DNA from 3 places in the Clostridium nitrophenolicum genome. Region 2 is predicted to be linked to each of the others. Evidence: predicted binding sites of a transcription regulator. Region 2 holds the regulator's gene; each other region holds the start of a gene.
What was found. The regulator NrdR, encoded in region 2, represses ribonucleotide reductase genes. The targets are predictions, from matches to a motif close to CACNANATNTNGTG.

Region 1 (5,574 bases), 1.9 Mb from region 2:
ACCACAGTCAAGACAAACCATACAGGTGCCGTTTCGAACCATTCTAGTGCTTGCGCAAGTTGGACAGCTAAAACCATAAAGTCTTTCTCCATCTACTTTTTTTGTTTTAAAGTTATTTTCACATGTTTCAGATGAAGCTACAGCCGTTTCAAAATTAGTAGATAAACTATCTTCACCATAATTTTCAGGCTTAACCTGGCATCTTGAAAAATCACCAAGCTCAATATCAATTACTTTACTTATTAAATCAGATATAGAAGTAACATATTTTATGTAAGGATGCTTTTGTACAAAACCATAGGGTTCATACTTTTGAGCTCTAAGCATTCTTGCTATATCTTGAGGAGGTACATGATATTGAAGCATTACAGAGATTGATTTAGATAATGAGTTTAATAATCCTGTAATTATAGTTCCTTCTCTATCTGTAGTTATATATATTTCAGAGATTTCACCATTTTCACGTCTATTAACTGTAGTATATACTTTAACATCATCTATTTGAGCTGGATGTGTAGTGCCACGACGTATCCCTACAGGTTTATCACGTCTTGAATATCTAACTCCTTTTTGAAGTTCTTTAGCTCGTGAAAGAAGCTGATTATAAGTTAAGTTTTCAAGCGTTGAATCTGAGGTGTCAGTTAAACTGGTGTTTAATGGCTGTGATGCTTTTGAGGAATCTCTGTATAACGTAATTCCTTTAACTCCTAACTTCCAGGAGGATAAAATAACATTTTTAAAATCATCTACCGTTGCTGTCTTAGGTAAATTAACAGTTTTTGATATTGCCCCGGATATAAGCGGAGTTATGCAGGATACCATAAGTACATGGCCCATTGGAGCTATATATCTTTCACCACTTCCGCAGCGATTAGATGTATCAAATATAGCTAGGTGTTCATCTTTTAGATGAGGTGCTCCTTCAATTTTACCATCTAATATTTTTTCATAGGTAAATCCATTCTCTGTTACAGTTTCTTTTTGTACTACATAATCTAAAATATCGCTAATTTGATCCTTAGTATATCCAAGCTTTTTTAATGCAGTGGTTATAACTGGATTTATTATTGTCAAGAATCCACCGCCAGAAAGCTTTTTATAAACGATATGGCTAAAGAATGGCTCTATTGATGTAGCACTGCAATCCATAGCAAAAGATATAGTACCAGTAGGAGCTATAACTGAAACCTGTGCATTCCTATAGCCGAATTTTGACCCGAAGTCTAGTGCTTTAACCCAAGCATTTTTAAGACTATGGCTAATATATTTTAGCCCTTCTTTTTCTAAAATTTCATGATTTACTTTTAGTGGATCATAGTTTAATCCTTCAAATTCATTTGAAAAATCTATGTTTATATTTTGATTAACTAAAAGCTTAGAATTTACTCCAGCAGCTCTAGAGTGATTCCTAATAACTCTCATCATATAAGGCTTATTGATTTCAAATTTTTCAAAAGGGCCTACTTCCTTTGCCATAATTGAGGATACATAATAAGAATATCCTGTTAAAGTACCAATTAAGGATGAAGTTAAGGCTCTAGCTTCTTTGGAATCATAAGGGTATCCCATTACCATAAAAAGCGATGCAATGTTAGATATACCTAAGCCCGTTGGTCTGAACATGTATGTTTTTCTTGCTATATCTTCTGTAGGATATTGTCCCCATTGTATTGAAGCTTCAAGTATTAGTTGTGTAAGTCCTATTATATGTAAATATCCGTCTATATCAAATTTACCTGTATTTATATTATAAAATTTATATATATTTATTGAAGCTAAATTACAGGAGGAGTCATCTAAAAATGCATATTCTCCACAAGGATTTGTAGAATTAATTTTGTTATAAGCAGCATTTAGAATTCCGTCCTCTCCGGCAGGACATGTATGCCAAGCGTTAAAGGTATCGCTGAACTGAGGTGCAGGATCTGCACACTGCCAAGCGGAAAAATTAAATGATTCCCATAGCTCTGAAACCTTTGTCACTTTATTTAATTTTGAATCCACTCTGCCCTTAAGTTCGATAGTTGCATCAGGTTCTTTATCCAGACTATCAACTTTTTTCATAAAGTAATCAGAAAGTCTTATAGAATTATTGCTGTTTTGACCTGAAACTGTTTCATATGCTTCGCCATCAATATCTATGTCATAATCCATCTTTCCAAGAGCTCTAACTTTATTCTCTTCTTTTGCCTTCCAGGTGATGAAATCCATGATTTCTGGATGATCTATATCAAGACATACCATTTTTGCAGCTCTTCTAGTAGTTCCGCCAGATTTTATAGCTCCAGCATTTCTATCTAAACCCTTTAAAAAGCTCATAAGTCCTGAGGAGACTCCGCCACCTGATAGCTTTTCACCTTTTGCCCTTATACATGAAAAGTTTGTGCCTGTGCCTGAGCCACCCTTAAAAAGCTTAGTTTCTGTAACATATTGTTCAGAGATTGAGTGATGTCCCAAAAGTTTGTCTTCAATAGACAATATAAAGCAAGCAGATGCCTGCGTTCTTGAATAGTTGTCTGGACTTTCAACAACTTTGCCTTCTTTTTCATCAAAGTAATAATTTGATTGTTTATTTCCCTTTATTCCATAAGACTGTGCCAGACCTGTATTAAACCACTGAGGAGAATTAGGTGCATACATCTGATTTAATAGACCATAGACACATTCATCATAAAAGACAGAAGCCTCTTCATCTGTTTTTATAATGCCTTCATCTTTTAGTGCTTCACACCAGAAGTTAACCATTCTATGTGCTACAGCTTTCATGCTGTTTTCATAGCCAATTTCATTAGGTATTCCTGCTTTTCTAAAGTACTTTGAAGCTATAATATCGCAAGCTGTTTGAGAATAATGCTCAGGAAACTCTAAGTCTTTCATATCAACTAATACTTTGCCAGTTTTATGATCTTTTAAAAATACGTCGACTTTTTTCCATTTAAATAAATCGAAAACTGTTTTACTGCTATCCTTTGCTAAATCCTTTGTATAATATCTTTTAAGTAAATCTTTTATGTAACTCAACCCAAGCTACCTCCTTGTATGTGTTAATATAAATAGTTTATAGGTACATTGCATATAATGGAAACTTAATATACAGGAATATATATACAATCTTACTACATGTAGTGGTATTAGAAAAAAATAACCACTACATGTAGTGATGATATTATTATAGACTACATAGTTATTAAATTCAACAATAACAATTTTACATAATCGAGCAAATTTCACGGTTAATAGTTATTAATCGCGAGTATTTATTAATTTGTAGAATATATTAAATATAATTTTACCCATGGATATACTGTTTAATCATTTAACTAATTTGAAAAGTTAGTTATAATTTATATAATAGAGAGAGAATTTCAAAAAAGACTTTACTATATTTAAATTTTAGAGATTAGGAGATGATTAGATGATTAGAAATTTTAAGGATGAAACTCCTAAAGTACATGAGAGCTGTTTTGTGGCTGATAGTGCTGAAGTCATTGGAAAAGTAACTTTAGATGAAAAGGCAAGCGTATGGTTTGGAGCAGTAATTAGAGGTGATAGTAATACTATTCATATTGGAAAAGGCTCAAATATCCAGGACAACTGTACTGTTCATGCAAATATTAGTGGTACACCTACTGAGGTGGGAGATTACGTAACTGTTGGGCATAATGTAGTTTTGCATGGATGTAAAATTGGAAGCCATTCATTAATTGGTATGGGATCAATTATACTAGATGGTGCGGAAATAGGAGAAGGAACAATGATTGGTGCAGGAAGTCTTGTACCACCTAATAAAAAAATACCTTCTGGAGTTTTGTGCATGGGCTCACCGGTAAAGGTCATTAGGGAGCTTACAGAAGAAGAAAAAGAATATGTTAAAGGAGCAGCAGAGCATTATTTAGAAGAATCTGAAGCATATAAATAAACTTATCAAAATACCAAGGGGAATAAAATATTTATTCCTCTTGATATTTTAATTTTTTGTTCACCTAATTAAAAGTATAATTATAAAATAATATTGTAATCAATATTAGGTGAATAAGTATGGAGATATTAAAATTAGGTTCTAGAGGAACTGAGGTAATGAAAATACAGGCAGTCCTAAAGAAAATAGGGTATAACCCTGGGCCGGTAGATGGTGTATACGGAAGAATGACAGAAGAAGCGGTAAGAGCCTTTCAAAGGGATAATGGTTTGACTTCAGATGGAATCATAGGACCAGCTACTTATAATGCACTGGAAAAATTTATATTTGGTTATGATACTTACACTATAAAAAGTGGAGATACACTTTATAGTATTGCATCAAAGTATTATACACAGCCCTATAAAATAATAGTGGCTAATCCAGAAATTGACCCTTATAATTTAAAACCTGGATCAAAGATTATAGTACCCTATGGAATTGATGTTGTTGATACTAATGTTAATTATACTTACGATATATTAAAACGTGATTTACAGGGATTAAAAGCTAGGTATCCATTTATAGAATTAGGTTCCGCAGGAAATAGTGTACTTGGAAGAGAGCTATACTATGTTAGACTTGGTGATGGCCCTAATCAGGTCTTTTATAATGGAGCTCATCATGCATTAGAGTGGATTACTGCACCGCTTCTAATGAAATTCATAGAAAATATGGCTAAAGCTTATACAGAAGCTAGAACTATAAAAGGTTATGATATAAGTGAAATATGGAGCAGAAGTACTATATTTATAATGCCTATGGTAAATCCAGATGGAGTTGATTTAGTCATTAACGGTCTTAGTAGAGATAACCCTTATTATAATGATTTGATAAAATGGAACAAAGGAAGCACTGATTTTTCGAAAAATTGGCAAGCTAATATAAGAGGTGTAGATTTAAATCATAATTACAATGCATCCTGGGAGTTATCAAAAGAAGCAGAGCCATCTTATGGAATATATGGGCCTGGTCCTACTAGATACTCAGGACCTTATCCAGAATCAGAGCCAGAAACTAAGGCTGTTGTTAACTTTACAAGAGCACATAACTTTAGGTTAGTCTTAGCATATCACTCCCAAGGAGAAGTTATTTATTGGCAATATAATGGAATCACGCCACCTGAATCTAGAAGGATAGGAACATTATTTTCACAAGTAAGTGGTTATTCCTTAGAGAGTACCACTGGAATAACTTCTTACGCAGGGTATAAGGATTGGTTTATTAAAGAATACAGAAAGCCTGGATTTACTATAGAAGTAGGTAAAGGAAAAAATCCTTTGCCATTAACTCAGTTTGATAAAATATATAGAGACAATGAAGAGTTACTAATATTAGCATCAGTAGTTTAAATATACGTAAAAACTATCTAGTTGAAAATATAACCTTACATAGCTGAAGTTTGGCTATGTAAGGTTTTTTATTTTATTTGATTTTAGGATAAATTTTTATAAATATAAAAAACTATATAATAAAATATTCTTCACGAGGGTGATTAAATGAAAAAAAGAATAGTTACATTTATTCTAACAATTATAGTCCTAATTAGCGGCACTGGTTATGCTAAGCAGGATAAATATGAAGTTCACTTTTTAGATGTAGGGCAGAGTGATTGT
Region 2 (5,574 bases):
ATAATAAAAATAAATAATTACAAAGGAATGGTGGAGGTGAAAGCGGTTTTTGGTTATATATTTAGATGTCTTGCTTTTTGAAAATTTAATAGTGAATTTATTTTTGCTTCATGTAACAGCTCGCACAGTAAGAATAAAAGTAAAATTCAGATACATGCTATTTGCAGCAACAATTGGTAGTATGTATGTAATGACTTTGCTTTATCCAAAACTAAGGGTATTCTCCACAGTTCCATTTAAAATTGTTGTTGCAATGATAATAATACTTGTTACCTTTAGAAAAATAAATGTTCTATTTAATTTAAAAGCGTTAACTATTTTTATTTTATACTCTATGCTTCTTGCGGGAATATGTATTTTTATCCAATTTAATCAAGGATATAATATCGGGTATTCAGCTATTGTAAATTTTTCCTATAAAAAACTTATGGTTTCTCTAATGATAATATATATGCTAATTGAGAGGATAATAGTTTACATTAAAGATAGAAAAAATTTAAGTACATTAATTTATAGTGTTGATATTATATTGAAAGATTCAAAGAAAAATGTTAAAGCTTTTTTAGATACTGGTAATGAATTAAGAGAACCAGCTACTAACCTACCTGTAATTATAGTTGAAAAATCAATATTTTATGATGTAAATTTAAGTTCTTACGATAGATTTTATATTCCTTATAAAGTTGTAAATGGACAAGGTGGAAGTCTTCAAGGGTTCAAGCCAGAATGTGTAAAGATAAGTGAGGGAAAAAATTCCATAGATAAAGAAGTTATAGTTGCTTTTTGTGAAGGGCATCTAAGTGATATTAACGACTATCAAGCACTTTTATCTAGAGGGGTTATTATGTAAGATTAATTAATTAGTTTGGAGGGTATTTATGATAAAATTGAAAATATTATTAAATAGAATACTTGCAAAATTTAAGCTGTTTGTAAAAAATGTTTACTATATAGGGGGGAATGATGTTCTTCCTCCACCACTCAGCAAAAAAGAAGAAGATGATTTAGTTGCAAGACTTGTAAATGGGGATGAAAGTGTACGTTCTATACTTATAGAGAGAAATTTAAGGTTAGTAGTTTATATTGCAAGAAAGTTCGAAAATACTGGGGTGAATGTTGAAGATCTGGTATCAGTAGGAACAATAGGACTTATAAAAGCAGTTAATACTTTTGATCCAGATAAAAAAATAAAATTAGCTACATATGCATCAAGATGTATTGAAAATGAAATACTTATGTATTTGAGAAGAAATAGTAAGGTTAAGGCAGAAATCTCTTTCTATGAGCCCTTAAATATTGATTGGGATGGAAATGAGTTGCTTTTATCTGATATTTTAGGAACTGATAATGATGTTGTATATAACTTAATAGAAGATGAAGTAGACAAACAACTTTTGATGGTAGCGATGAAAAAATTAAGCGATAGAGAAAAAGAAATAGTAAATTTAAGATTTGGATTAAATGGACAAGGTGAGAAGACTCAGAAAGAAGTAGCAGACATGCTTGGTATTTCTCAATCTTATATTTCTAGATTAGAAAAAAGAATAATAAAAAGATTAAAGAAAGAAATAAATAAAATGTTATAAGGTTGTCTTTAGTATAAAATTCAGCTTCTTAGTAAATAATTAAAATGCGAATATTCTAAAGGGGCTGATAACTTTATGATAATTAATAAAGTTGAAATTTGCGGTGTAAACACAGCAAAACTACCAGTTTTGAAAGAAGATGAGATGAGAAAACTACTATACAGAATGAAGGACGGAGATAACGAATCAAGAGAAAAGTTTATTAAAGGTAACTTAAGACTAGTATTAAGTGTAATTCAAAGATTTAATAACAGAGGGGAAAATGTTGATGATTTATTTCAAGTAGGATGTATTGGTCTAATTAAGGCAATAGACAATTTTGATTTAAATCAAAATGTTAAATTCTCCACTTATGCTGTTCCTATGATTATTGGTGAAATAAGAAGATATTTGAGAGACAATAATTCAATAAGGGTAAGCAGATCCTTGAGAGATATTGCTTATAGAGCTTTACAAATAAGAGATAAATTAATAGGAGAAAATAATAAGGAGCCTACCATATCACAAATAGCTAAGGAGTTGAAAGTACCAAGAGAGGAGGTAGTCTTTGCCTTAGACGCTATTCAAGATCCAGTGTCACTTTTTGAACCGATATATCATGATGGAGGAGATGCAATTTATGTAATGGATCAAATAAGTGACAATAAAAACTTAGACGATAGCTGGTTAGAAAACATAGCTATTAAGGAAGCAATGAAAAAATTAAATGATAGAGAAAAGCTTATACTTAATCTAAGATTTTTCGATGGAAGAACTCAAATGGAAGTAGCCGATGAAATAGGAATATCACAAGCGCAGGTCTCTAGACTAGAAAAAACTGCACTAAGACATATGAGAAAATATGTATAAGTTAAGCAATTATTTTACTTATTTATAATTATTGATTATGAGCTGAGAATATGGTTTAGTCATATTCTCGGCTTTATTTTTTTTGTTTTGGTACTGAATAATAGGTAATGTTCATATATTTAATAATAAAAGAATAATGGAGGATATAAATATGCAGGATGAAAAGTCGTTACATTCTCTAGGAAATTTAAGATCCATGGAAATCGTAGATATTAATACTGGTGCAAAGTTAGGCTTTATAAAAGATTTAAAAATAGATTGTGATGAGAGCAAGATAATATCTATTATATTACCATCGCATAGAGCATCTTGGTTTGGGAAAAATGATGATATCGAAATTCCATGGCAGAATGTAAAAAAAATAGGAGTGGATGTTGTACTAGTTGATGGAGGAGAGTATATACTAAGAGAATAGAAAAACATAGTAGAATTTTATATAAAAAAGTGTATAATGATTATATATAAATATTACATAAGTATAATAATAAATATAATAAACTAGAAGGACGTGAAGAAAATTGAGGTGCCCTTACTGTGGCTATGGAGAAAGTAAAGTTGTTGATTCTAGGTCCACTGAAGATGATATGTCTACAAGAAGACGTAGAGAATGTTTAAGTTGCAGCAAGAGATATACAACTTATGAAAAGGTTGAGAACATTCCAATATTAGTAATAAAGAAAAATATGAATAGAGAATATTTTGATAGGACTAAGATAATTAATGGGCTTATAAAGGCTTGTCAGAAAAGACCAGTATCAAGGCAACAAATAGAGAACATAGCAGATGAAATAGAGAAGAAGATTAATAATAAAATGTTTACCGAGGTAAGTTCGGAGTATATTGGTGAACTAATAATGGAAAATCTAAAAAAGCTAGATGAAGTAGCCTATGTAAGATTCGCTTCAGTATATAGGCAGTTCAAGGATATAAATACTTTTATGGAAGAGATTAAGAACTTAATTCAAAATAAATGATATGCAATAATTGCATATCATTTATTTATTTAAGGCATCTTGAAAAAAATAATTAGGCAGTTTTATAGTCTATTTTGCGTAATACTACGTTGGAAGAACCCTTAAAAGTAAATTTGGTTCAAAAAATCTTGCTTAATTATTCTGTTAAATATAAGTTAATATAGTTAAAAGTTAATAGTTTTTGTGGCAATAATAATAAAGAATGTTAAAATATAATTAAAAATTGTTAAAGAAGTTTTAGGGAGGATTATAATGGAGGAATTTTTGATTGAAAATTATAAATTTATAAAAATATCTTTAGAAGAAGCTGAAATGGTATTTTCAACAGCTGAAAATGATCTGGATTTTAATAAAGGTACGGAAAAAGGAAGAAGAAATTTAGAAAATATTAAAAGTTGGTTTAATGTAGATAAGGTTGGATTTGTAGATCAAGTACATGGAGATTCTATTATAGTTTATGATGAAAATACTTATGAGGCAGATGCGCTGGTCACAGATTTAAAGCATATAGCAATAGGTGTTTTTACAGCAGATTGTGTTCCAATTTTATTATATGACAGAAAGAATAAAGCGATAGCTGCAGTTCATAGTGGATGGAAGGGAACTTTTGAATGTATTTTACTGAAAACTATAGAGAAAATGGAGAAAAAGTTTGGAACTAAAGGAGAGGATATTATAGCAGGTATTGGACCGCATAATCGTCAATGTTGCTATGAAGTTGGAGAAGAAATTGTTTCTAAATTTAAGAACTGTGAAACATATAAAAATATAAATTTGTTTAGCGGAAGAAATTTAAGTATGACAGATTGTATAAAACATCAATTAAAATTAAAAGGTGTAACAGATAGTAATGTTCATGATATAAATATCTGTACTTTTTGTAGCAAAGATCCTGTAATGCACTCTTATAGGAAAAATAAAAATGGTGGAAGAATGTTTTCTTTTGTGTTATTAAAGTAAACTTTAATAACACTATAATATGAGTCTAGGAGGTTAAGTTATGGCAGAAGAAAAAATACTTATTGTTGATGATGAAGAACATATAAGAGAATTGATTAAGTTTAACTTAGAGAATAATGGATATAAAACTATTTGTGCTGATAATGGTTTAGATGGACTAAGAATAGCCAAGGAGGAAAACTTACAGTTGATTCTTCTTGATTTAATGCTTCCAGGTATGGATGGGTACGATGTTTGTAAGGAGATAAGAAGAGATACTAATATTTCCACTACACCGATAATAATGATAACTGCTAAGGGTGAGGAATTTGATAAGGTTTTAGGCTTAGAGCTTGGAGCCGATGACTATATAACAAAACCCTTTTCTATAAGAGAACTTTTAGCAAGAGTAAAGGCTATTTTAAGAAGAACAAATATAAAACCTATAGATAATTCCTATAATTTTGGAAAAGTAAATATAGATTTTGAAAAGCATGAAGTTACAAAAGATGGAGAAAAAATAGATTTAACTTTAAAGGAATTTGAGCTTCTTGAAATATTGATAAAAAATAAGGGAAGGGTCATGACGAGAGATTTCCTGTTAGATAAAATTTGGGGATATGAGTATATTGGAGAAACTAGAACCGTGGATGTGCATATAAGACATTTGAGACAGAAAATAGAGGAAGATGATAAAAGTCCTAAATATATTGAGACTATTCGAGGAATTGGTTATAGGTTTAATTCAGGAGATTGATTGGTGGTATAAATGAAAAAGAAATTAATGTTATCTATGCTGGCTACTTTGATTTTTGGTATGCTTATTATTACCACATTGTTTATATTTATTGAGAACTATCAATACAAGGAAAACATTAAGGAAATCTTAAAAGCCAACAATGATATAATAATAAACGTTTTAAAAAATGAAAACATATCAAATAAACAAGCGTTTTTTAAAGAAAATTTTAAGAATGAGGCTGTTAGGGAGACTTTTATAGATAAAAATGGCAAGGTGTTAAGTGATTCAATTGCAAATCCGGAAGATATGGATAATCATAATAGTAGAAAAGAGATACAAGATGCGAGGAAATACGGAGATGGATATAGTGTAAGACATAGCTTTACGCTAGGACAGGATACAGTATATTTTGCAACTGTATTTGGAGACGGTTATGTAGTAAGAAGTTCTGTAACTATACAGGCAATTAGAGGAATTGAAGGTA
Region 3 (5,574 bases), 1.5 Mb from region 2:
CGACCAAAAGGCAATAGGAGAGCTATATGACATATTATCGACTGCAAAAGCTGCTACACAAAAATCCTCTCTTGAACCAGATTATGTCTTTGAGATGGTGGAAGGAAATAACAAAGTACATAAGTTTAATTATGTAGCAGGACTTGACAAGTCAGATTCCGGAAATCTTTATAGTGATGATAAAACCTATGTTGTTTCTAAAAGAATTGACAATGATATAATAAAAAGTTTTTGGACAATAAGGAAGCCAAAGGACTTTAAAGAAGTGTATTATGGTTCAATAATAGATACCTTAAGTGAATATTTAAAAGATAAGGACAAAAATAAGAGTGTAGGAGTAAGTCTAAAAGATGATGTGGATGCAGCAAAGTTTATATTGTCTACTGACTTGGAAGACTTCAAAGGAGAATTAAAAGATAAGTTTAATAATGCAAGTGTTGCAGATAAGGGTAAAGAAAATTATGATATTTGGGTAACAGTAAAGACTCAAGGATATAAATCAACCTTATATAAAGCGACAGTGGTTTTTTGGGATAAAGCTGAAAAAAGCGAAAAGAAGTACTATATTTATGACAAATATGAAAATAGTAGGTGGAATGTAAAAATATCATCAGAAAAACCTTCTGAATTCTAGAAGTACTATGGAATTTATTCTATAGTACTTTTTTATTTAAATGGAAAAAGTAATAATGAAAGTGGTATAATTGTATTTAAATTGAATAATGTGGAAACATAATTTTTATAAAACACTTTTAGCAAGACGTATAAAGGAGGAATTGAAATGGGAAATTGTAATAGCTGCCCAAGTAAAGGAAATTGTAATAGTGATAGTGGATGCTCAGGACTAATACCTAAGTATGGGAAGATAAAACACATAATTGGTATTATAAGTGGAAAAGGTGGGGTTGGAAAATCCACAGTTACAGGGATATTAGCAGTTCAATTGAGAAAATTAGGATATACAGTAGGCGTATTAGATGGAGATATAACTGGCCCATCAATACCAAGGTTTTTTGGAATAAATGATAAGAGATCAGATATTTCTCAAGTTGGCGATGGTGATGAGGTAAAATTTGCTCCAGTAGAGACTTCTATGGGAATTAGAGTTATGTCTTTAAATCTGTTAACAGAGGAAGAAGAAGCTCCAGTTATATGGAGAGGTCCAGTAATTACTGGAGTTTTAAAACAAATGTACAGTGATACCGAGTGGGGTGAACTGGATTATCTTCTTATAGATATGCCTCCAGGAACCGGTGATATAGCCTTAACTATAATGCAAGAGGTTCCGTTAGAGGGAATGGTGATAGTTTCAACTCCACAAGAGATGGTATCTATGATAGTTAAAAAAGTGGTTATAATGGCGAAAAAAATGAATGTAAATATAATAGGAGTAGTAGAGAATATGTCCTATGTTACATGTGGCAAGTGTGGCGAGAAAATTAGAGTCTTTAGTAAAAAAACAGCAGAAGAACAAGCTGAATATTTAGGATTACCGCTTCTTGCTGAAATGCCAATAAATCTTGATCTTGTAGAAAGTATGGAAAATGGAAATGTTGAGGATTATGTAAGCAAATCTGAAGAATATGAAGTTTTATTGGATAATTTTAAAAGTAAAATAGGTATTTAATTTTACTTAAGCAATCTTTCTGTTTTAGCATAAATAGAAGTATTTTGGAAAAGAATATTAATTGTATAAGTTATAATTAAATAATGTACAGGAGGAATACAAATGAAAGCAGTAGTTGATAAGGATACTTGTATAGGCTGTGGCTTATGTCCATCCATATGTCCTGAAGTTTATCAAATGGATGATGACGGAAAAGCAGTTGCAATATCTGAGGACGTTCCACAAGGAGTTGAAGATAGCGCACAAGAAGGAGCAGATAGCTGTCCAGTTAGTGCTATATCAATAGAATAAAATAAAAAACTAAGAAGGTGTCGGCACCTTCTTAGTTTTTTATTTTGGGCATCTTTACAAAAATAGCCAATCAGTATTCTAAACTACTTTAAGTCATACTGTGTTGATAGAACCCTTAGAAGAAATCTACTAATTTATCATTTGTCATTCTTGTTGGTCTAGGTTCAATATTTATAGTATCTCCCACTTTAGAACCAGGAGGAAGATGAGAAACTCCAATATCCATGGTAGTGCCATCTTGGAAACTTATGAAAGCATCTGTAACGCTCATATCAAGTATTTTGCCAATCATTTAGTATCACCTCTACCATAGTTTGACTATTTTATATACCAATTATTCATTAATATTAAATATCAAGTCATATACTATAATAAAAAATAAAAGAATACGAAGGTAAGTTAAAGTAAACAGTGATAATATACTCTTAACATTAATTTAAAAATTGATTAAAAAATTTTCTCATAGTATAATAGCAAAGTATTTAGCACAATATATGGTAGGTTGGAGGTATGTAGTATGCTACATGTTGTGAAAAGGGATGGTAGAAAAGTAGAGTTTGATTCTATTAAAATAACCAATGCTATTAAAGGCGCCACTGAAGAGATAGGATATGATCTAAAAGAAAGTGAGTTTATAGAACTAACTCAAAAAGTAATTAAAAAAATAGAAGAAATTAATGTAGAGCAACTTAATGTTGAACAAGTACAAAACATAGTTGAAAATACCCTTTTGGAAAATAACTATAGAGAAATAGGAGTTACATATTCAAATTATAGAAGAGAAAGAACTAAAATAAGAGAAATAAAATCAGATTTAATGAAAGCAATAGAAAAAATAGGTGTAGAAACAGATAGAGATAATGCTAATGTTGGAAACAACTTTAGTTCAAAACTACTAAGGATAGCAAGTGAATCAAATAAGTGGCATAACTTATCTGCTATGCCTAAATATTTAGCTAAAGCTCATGAAAATGGAGATATATATTATCACGATTTAGATAGTTACAATTTAACTACAAATTGTTTACATATACCTACCAGAGAAATACTTGAAAGAGGATTTAATACAGGATACGGTACTATAAGAAGACCAAGGAGAATAGAGTCTGCTGCAGAACTTTCATGTATTTTATTGCAATCAACTCAAAATGATATGTTCGGAGGACAATCACATCCGGATTTTGACAATGACATGGGAGTGTTTGTTGACCCAACTAGGAAGGAAATAATAAAAGAATTAACGGAACTAGGTATTGATGATGAAAAGATAAAGGAAGTTACAGAGAAGAAGCTCAGAAGATGTATAGAGCAGTCTATGCAGGGAATTGTGTATAATTTAAACACAATGCATAGCCGTGCCGGAAGTCAGGTACCATTTTCATCTATAAATCTTGGAATACCAGATTCAAAAGATGCAGCACTAATATGTGAAATATTTTTACTTGAGTACGAAAAAGGATTAGGTAATGAAGAACAACCTATATTCCCAAATATAATATTTAGAGTTAAAAAGGGAGTTAACAAAGAGGTTGGAGATCCATACTACTATCTATTTGAATTAGCTTGTAGAGTAGCAGCTAAGAGAATGAATCCAACATTTATGAATTTAGATGCTGATTTTAATAAGGTTTATTATGACAAAGGTGTAGTACCTGCTACAATGGGATGTAGAACTTATATATGTTCTAATGTAAATGGTGAACCTGGAACAAAAGGAAGAGGAAATATAGCTCCAACTACTATAAATTTACCTAGGATTGGTATTTTAGCGAAGAAAGATATAAATAAATTTTTTAAGCTTTTAGATAGCAAGTTAGAATTAGCTAAAGAATCGTTAATGCATAGATATGATGTATTAAAAAGATTAAGAGTGAAAGATTTGCCATTTGTAGCTGGACAAGGCCTTATGAAAGGGTCAGAGAATTTAAAAGCTGATGACTCAATAGAGCCAATTTTAATACAAGGAACTTGGGTTATAGGATTCATAGGATTAGCAGAGACTGTGACAGCATTGACAGGAAAGCACCACGGTGAAGATGAACAATCTAGAGAGCTTGGGCTTAAGATAGTCTCTCATATGAGACAGTATACAGATAGATTAGTTGAAGAGACTCACTTAAACTGGAGTTGTTATGCAACGCCAGCAGAAGGATTGAGCGGCAGATTTATTGTTCAAGATAAAAAAGTATTTGGTGAATTACCAGGAGTAACTGATAAGGATTATTATACAAATTCATATCACGTACCTGTAGGGCATGCTATATCAATAAAAGATAAGATAGATATAGAAGCACCATACCATAAGTTGTGTAATGGTGGACATATAAGTTATATAGAGTTAGATGACTACCCATCAGCAGAAACGATTATGGATATACTAAATTATGCATATAACAATACAAATATTAATTATATAGGTATTAACTTTCACATAAGATATTGTAGAGACTGCGGAACATATCTTCATGGAGAAGAAAAGTGTCCTAACTGTGAAAGTAACAATATACAAGGGATATCAAGAGTAACAGGATATCTTTCACTAGATGAACGATTTGGTTCAGGAAAAGTAGCGGAAAGATCAGATAGAATATCTCAGGGAAGTAGCAAACACGTATATACAATTTAAAAGTTGACATAAGTTATATATTTTAAAAGGCAGAGTAAATTCTCTGTCTTTTAAAGCTTAGGCATCTTCAAAAAAATAACTAGTCAGTATGCTAGTCTGTTTTGCGTCATACCTCGTCGGCAGAACCCTTAGATAGGGTTCACTATCTGCGGAACCTGTCTCCTTATCTGACACAAAATATCCGTCGCATCTTTGACTTGTTATTTTCTTTCAGATGCCTTAACAAAAATTATATATAGGAGGTGGCTTTTTATGAAAACTAATTTAGTAAGGTTGGCTGGAATAGCATATGAAAGTTTAGTTAATGGACCAGGATTAAGAAGAGTGTTTTTTGCCCAAGGGTGCAAGCATAATTGCAAAGGGTGCTTTAATCCAAGTACTCATGATCTTGAAGGTGGGGAACTTAAAAACATAGATGAACTTGTAGATGATATTAAAAGCAACCCCATGATAAAGGGAGTTACTTTTTCAGGGGGAGATCCCTTTGAGCAGGCAGAAGAATTTAGTATAATTGCCAAAAAGGTAAAAGATCTAGGACTTAATGTGTGGTGTTACACAGGATATACTTTTGAATATATTTTAGAATCTATGAACAATGGTAAAAACTGGAATAAACTTCTAAATAATGTAGATATCCTAGTTGATGGAAAGTTTGATGAGGACAAAAAAGATCTGAAGCTAAAATTTAGAGGTTCAAGTAATCAGCGAATCATTGATGTAAAAAGAAGCATTAATTTAAAGAAAGCTGTAATTTTAAACATCATAAGTTAGAGAGCAGCCAGTTTAAACTAGCTGCTTTAATACTATTTATAATTAAGTATCTTAACTTGTTTTTCTCCTTCTAAGAGCTCTTCTATAGATAGCTTATTGCTGCCTACTTTTTCACCATTTTTCATATAGGTTAAAAAGTTTTCCAAACCATCCAATTGAAAAGAAAGCATAGGGGTATTGTAATGCATAGGAATAATTAGTGGGCTATTTATACTATGAGCTAGTTTTGATGCTTCTTTTCCATCGATAGTGTAGTTTC

Region 1: the regulator NrdR is predicted to act here: its motif matches at 3,147-3,160, upstream of ACZ5N4_RS01805 (vitamin B12-dependent ribonucleotide reductase).
Region 3: the regulator NrdR is predicted to act here: its motif matches at 2,405-2,418, upstream of nrdD (anaerobic ribonucleoside-triphosphate reductase).

Annotation. Positions count from the first base shown of each region.
Region 1 covers NZ_AP042469.1:395,544-401,117, forward strand. Annotated here, with positions in the region: gene ACZ5N4_RS01805 (vitamin B12-dependent ribonucleotide reductase) at 1-3,021, opposite strand, end outside; gene ACZ5N4_RS01810 (gamma carbonic anhydrase family protein) at 3,416-3,919, shown strand; gene ACZ5N4_RS01815 (M14 family zinc carboxypeptidase) at 4,039-5,310, shown strand; gene ACZ5N4_RS01820 (ComEC/Rec2 family competence protein) at 5,458-5,574, shown strand, end outside.
Region 2 covers NZ_AP042469.1:4,235,205-4,240,778, reverse strand. Annotated here, with positions in the region: gene spoIIGA (sigma-E processing peptidase SpoIIGA) at 50-850, shown strand; gene sigE (RNA polymerase sporulation sigma factor SigE) at 879-1,586, shown strand; gene sigG (RNA polymerase sporulation sigma factor SigG) at 1,662-2,435, shown strand; gene ACZ5N4_RS20065 (YlmC/YmxH family sporulation protein) at 2,587-2,850, shown strand; gene nrdR (transcriptional regulator NrdR) at 2,954-3,409, shown strand; gene pgeF (peptidoglycan editing factor PgeF) at 3,662-4,369, shown strand; gene ACZ5N4_RS20050 (response regulator transcription factor) at 4,410-5,105, shown strand; gene pnpS (two-component system histidine kinase PnpS) at 5,118-5,574, shown strand, end outside.
Region 3 covers NZ_AP042469.1:5,718,160-5,723,733, forward strand. Annotated here, with positions in the region: gene ACZ5N4_RS27275 (hypothetical protein) at 1-634, shown strand, start outside; gene ACZ5N4_RS27280 (Mrp/NBP35 family ATP-binding protein) at 782-1,627, shown strand; gene ACZ5N4_RS27285 (ferredoxin) at 1,730-1,918, shown strand; gene ACZ5N4_RS27290 (hypothetical protein) at 2,034-2,210, opposite strand; gene nrdD (anaerobic ribonucleoside-triphosphate reductase) at 2,436-4,544, shown strand; gene nrdG (anaerobic ribonucleoside-triphosphate reductase activating protein) at 4,797-5,315, shown strand; gene ACZ5N4_RS27305 (MBL fold metallo-hydrolase) at 5,348-5,574, opposite strand, start outside.